DNA from 2 places in the Ectobacillus sp. OTK genome. Region 1 is predicted to be linked to the other one. Evidence: predicted binding sites of a transcription regulator. Region 1 holds the regulator's gene; the other holds the start of a gene.

What was found. The regulator Rex, encoded in region 1, represses fermentation and respiration genes when NADH is low (regulators of the CRP and FNR family bind a similar motif). The targets are predictions, from matches to a motif close to TTGTGAAATATTTCACAA.
Region 2: the regulator Rex is predicted to act here: its motif matches at 1,230-1,247, upstream of AC6HZ4_RS23825 (NarK family nitrate/nitrite MFS transporter).

What each region holds. Positions count from the first base shown of each region.
Region 1 covers NZ_AP048547.1:242,586-245,054, reverse strand. Annotated here, with positions in the region: gene AC6HZ4_RS01420 (CPBP family intramembrane glutamic endopeptidase) at 1-603, shown strand, start outside; gene AC6HZ4_RS01415 (YdiK family protein) at 606-812, shown strand; gene AC6HZ4_RS01410 (redox-sensing transcriptional repressor Rex) at 839-1,468, opposite strand; gene AC6HZ4_RS01405 (ABC-F family ATP-binding cassette domain-containing protein) at 1,658-2,469, shown strand, end outside.
Region 2 covers NZ_AP048547.1:4,812,599-4,815,067, reverse strand. Annotated here, with positions in the region: gene AC6HZ4_RS23840 (DUF2785 domain-containing protein) at 1-99, shown strand, start outside; gene AC6HZ4_RS23835 (DUF5658 family protein) at 233-523, shown strand; gene AC6HZ4_RS23830 (hypothetical protein) at 636-1,142, opposite strand; gene AC6HZ4_RS23825 (NarK family nitrate/nitrite MFS transporter) at 1,348-2,469, shown strand, end outside.

The sequences.
Region 1 (2,469 bases):
TCCGGACATTGGGCTATTATCAGCTTTTTTACGGCCTTGCTCATTATTCTATGGCTTTTGCGAAAGGACCAGTTGCATACTAGTATAAATGGCCGGAAATCAAATGCAGCCGCAACAGTCGGATGGATGATAACAGGGGTCTTTCTCGCCTTCTTCGCCCAAACTATTGCAGGAACGATTGAAATGAAGGTACTTGGCATTGAACCCGGTTCCGAAAATACAGAGCAGCTCATCGAAATTGCAGCCGCCACACCCTGGTTCATTCTTGTAACATCCGTTTTGGCACCGGTACTCGAGGAAATTGTTTTTAGAAAGATTTTGTTTGGCACACTCTATAAACGATATAACTTTTTGATTGCGGCTATTATTAGCTCCTTGATTTTTGCTGCAGTCCATCTGGATTTCTCCCATCTGCTCATTTACATGTCGATGGGGCTTGTTTTCGCCTTTCTATATGTACAAACCAGAAGAATTATCGTTCCTATCACAGCTCATGTTATGATGAATACCTTTGTTGTACTTGTAAATCTTGTATTTAAGGACGACCTAGAGCGAATGATGCAGAAAGCTGAAAAACTGCAAGTATTTATCGGAGGATTTTAAATATGCGAAGCTCACCATTGTTTATGGCCACACTATACTTTGTTCTCGGCTCTGTTTTCACATACTTAGCTGTGACAAGTGTCGAGAATACTATTTGGAACTTCTATACTCTGCTTTTAATTGTTATGGCAACATTTGATTTTGGATTGGCCTTAAGGCTCATCCTTTTGAATATCAGGCTGCGAAAGCTAAAAACGCCTAAAAAATAAAAAACGCGGGAAAGCTGCCGCGTTTTTTATTTTGGATAATGCTTTAAGAAATAGACAAGCGTCTGCAATTCCACAGCCAAATCAATATGGTGAATACGAATATGCTCCGGAACATCAATCCGAGCCGGCGTAAAGTTCAGTATTCCTTCTATCCCGGTCTTCGACAATCGGTCTGTTACTGACTGCGCCACATGAGAAGGCACCGTTAAAATAGCTACCTTTATATCATCCGTAAGTCTCTCTTCTAGTTCATCTAGATGATAAACAGGAATACCTGCAATGGTTGTTCCGATTTTACCTGCATCTACATCAAATGCCATTTCAATCCTTGTATTGTTATTCTTTGTGAAATTATAATTCAAGAAAGCGGTTCCTAAATTCCCGACTCCAATTAAAATAACACCAATTAAATCATCCTGATCAAGTGTTTGACTAAAAAATGATAAAAGATAATTTACATTATAACCGTATCCTTTTTTTCCCAATGCACCAAAATAGGAAAAATCTCTTCGAATCGTAGCGGAATCTACCTTTACTGCCTCACTGAGTTCAGCTGATGAAACACGTTGTTTACCGGAAAGCGATAAATTTTTAATAAACCTGTAGTATAAAGGTAATCGTTTCGCAGTTGCCTGCGGAATCTTCGGTTGCTCCATAGAATTCCCCTCCTTCTCCCTATTCCATTTTATATGTTATTAGAATAAATTTGTAGAAGTTTATTCATCTAAAGTTTTCTTTGTATAATAGAGATGGACTATGTCACTCAATTTAAACTATACACTATTTTTAGTTATATTGAAAAACATAAGTTTCATGTAAAAGAGACGGAACTAGAGGTGATTGCATTGATACTACTACAAGTGAACGGATTAATAAAACAGTATGGCGCTGATGTGATTTTATCTAATATAAAGCTAGAGGTACAAACACGTGACCGCGTTGCACTTGTCGGCCGCAACGGCGCAGGTAAATCGACGCTTTTAAAAATCATTGCCGGCGAACTGTCGTATGACGGAGGAGAGATTATCAAGCCAAAGGACGTAACAATGGGGTATTTAGCTCAGAATACCGGATTAGAAACCTCTTTAACAATTTGGGAGGAAATGATTACTGTATTCGCCGAACTGCAGGCAGCTGAGAGGGAACTCCGCCGTCTAGAGCAAGAGATGGGGCGCGAAGAAGTATTCACGAATGAAACGCGCTACCAAAAACTACTTTCTGATTATGACCGGTTGCAGCAAACATATAAGGAAAAAGGCGGCTACCAATATGAAGCGGATGTTCGCTCTATATTGAGCGGTCTAGGCTTTCCGGCTGAAACGCACGGTACAGTCATCTCTACCTTAAGCGGCGGGCAAAAAACACGGCTCGCTCTCGGTAAAATGCTATTAACAAAACCAGATTTACTCATTCTGGACGAGCCGACAAACCATCTTGATATTGAGACGCTTACATGGTTAGAGCAGTATTTGCAAGGCTATCCCGGGGCAATCTTAATCGTTTCACACGATCGCTATTTCTTAGACCGCCTTGTGACACAGGTATACGAAATTTCTAATAAACAGAGTAAAAAATATACGGGCAACTACAGTAAATATTTAGAAGAAAAAGCCGCCTCCTATGAACTTGAGATAAAGCGCTATGAGAAGCAGCAAGA
Region 2 (2,469 bases), 940 kb from region 1:
ATGTTTTTACGCAGTTTGTATTTTCGTATGGCAGAAGAGTATGACAATATTGCATCTGTGCTGCTTGAGACGCTGCAGCAATTAGGGCAGAGAGAGTAGCTGAAAAGAAAGTATCTGGTTGCATACATTCTTAAAGCTTTTTTCGTTCGAGCAGCGAGCATACCGGCATGGGAGAGAGCAAGGAATAAAAAGACATGTACCATAGAATGATGGTACAAAAAGGAGAGTGGCTATGCCAACTGTAAGGCTTCTTGTCCTGCTTAGCTTTTTAGATGCGTATTTTACTGATATTGGTTTACGTTCCCAAGCTGTTGAGGAGGAAAATCCGATTGCCAAGCTGTTGTACGAGACGGATGTGGCATTGTTTTATGGATGGAAAATCGTTTTGCCGCTGCTCCTGCTGTTTTTGTACCCAAAGGTGAAAACAAATGCTTTTATTTCTCGAATGGCACACGGTGCATGTATAGTGTATGCTGTGTTGCTTCTCTATCATATGTATTGGTTTACTCACATGTTTTCATAAAGTGTGTAAAGAACACTTGCCGTTAAGCGAAGACATAGTTGCATTTGCAATTTATAATCTTAAAGTCTAACAAAAAAACAAGCAAAGGAGTAAGTCTTTGCTTGTTTTTTTGTTAAAACCTCTGTTCTGCCTCTAATACGAGCGCCTCACCGTGAATCGTTGCTTCTCCTTCAGACGTAAGCAATGTGCAGCTTGTAATTGCAAATGCTTCTCCTTCTTTACTCATCTCATATTCCAGTAGAATGCCGCTGTCCAGAAGTTCGCCGTCCGCATAGACATGGACATATTCCCCCTGTGAGGAATGCAGCTTTTTTTCATGCAAAAAGCGGCTCCACTCATCCCAATTTGTTACGATATAAGCGGGCGTTCCGTCCATTAAATAGCCAAGCATACTGCCTTTATCGAAGACACGTCCATTTGTTTTTTTCGAAAGCATGACAAGAAAGCGGTGAATTAAGGCGTATTGTGCGTACGAGAGCTTTTCGGAAAAAGAAACAGTGATCTCCTTTGTTTCCTCACGCACCTTTGTTGTAATCAATTTGTCTAAAGTGTTTGTGATAAGTGTTTGTATATACTCTTCAGGATTGCCATTCTGATATGTAACTCTTGCCTTTAACATTGTGAAGCCTCCTTAATTATATAGTACTTTTATTATGGCTTACTGGTGATGAATATTCTGTGAACATGGTCACAGATAGGCCTGTTTTTGTGATAAATATCACATTTCTTTTTCTGTAACCACTATAAGATAAGAGCATAGAGAGCGCACTCCATCTTATCCAAATTGAAATGAAAATAACTCAAATGCAGAGAGGGGAATGTATATGGCGACTGTTGTAGGAAAACAGGTTAAGAAAAAGCAGAGTCGTATCGGTGCAAACTGGGATCCAGAAAATCCAACATTTTGGGCAGCGGAAGGAAAGCGTCACGCGACACGAAATCTTTGGATTTCTGTTCCAGCGTTAATGCTCGCTTTTATCGTTTGGCAAATTTGGTCTGTTGTTGCAGTAAGATTAAATGATATCGGTTTTTCCTTTTCGCAAGAGCAATTATTTACCTTAGCGGCAATTCCGGGTCTTGTCGGCGCAACGCTTCGTTTCGTATACACATTCGGTGTGGGACAATTTGGCGGACGTAACTGGACTGTATTTTCGACAGCAATTCTTGCAGTTCCGGCAATTGGAATTGGAATAGCGGTACAAAATCCAGACACACCATATTCTGTTATGCTTCTATTAGCGGCGCTTTGCGGACTTGGCGGCGGAAACTTTTCTTCTTCCGTTGCGAATATCAGCTTTTTCTTCCCGAAAAAAGAAAAAGGTACAGCGCTTGGTATTAACGGCGGTTTAGGAAATATGGGTGTATCCGTTGTACAGTTTGTTACACCTTTAATTATTACAACAGGCACATTCGCAGCAATCGGCGGCGAAGGGCAAGTATTGAAAAATGGCCAAGAACTTTGGCTGCAAAACGCAGCATTTATTTGGGTCATTCCGATTATCATTGTAACACTTGCAGCATTATTTGGAATGGATAATGTTCCAGGTGTGAAGCAGTCTCCAGCAGCACAATTTGTGATTGTAAAGCGTAAGCATACTTGGATTATGACTTGGTTATACGTTGCAACATTCGGTTCCTTTATCGGGTATTCTGCAGCATTTCCGTTATTATTAAAAGCGCAGTTCCCTGAGAAATTATCGCTTGCCTTCTTAGGTGCGTTGCTGGCAGCGGCAGCTCGTCCAGTTGGCGGCTGGATTTCTGATAAATTCGGCGGCTCTAAAGTAACAGCATTCACGATTGTTATTATGGCAATTGGAGCACTAGGTGTGATTCATTTCTTGGGTCAAAAGGATTTTAACGGCTTTTTAGCATCCTTCCTTGTACTGTTCGTGTCGGCTGGCCTAGGGTCTGGTTCTACATTCCAAATGATTCCGAACATTTTCCCT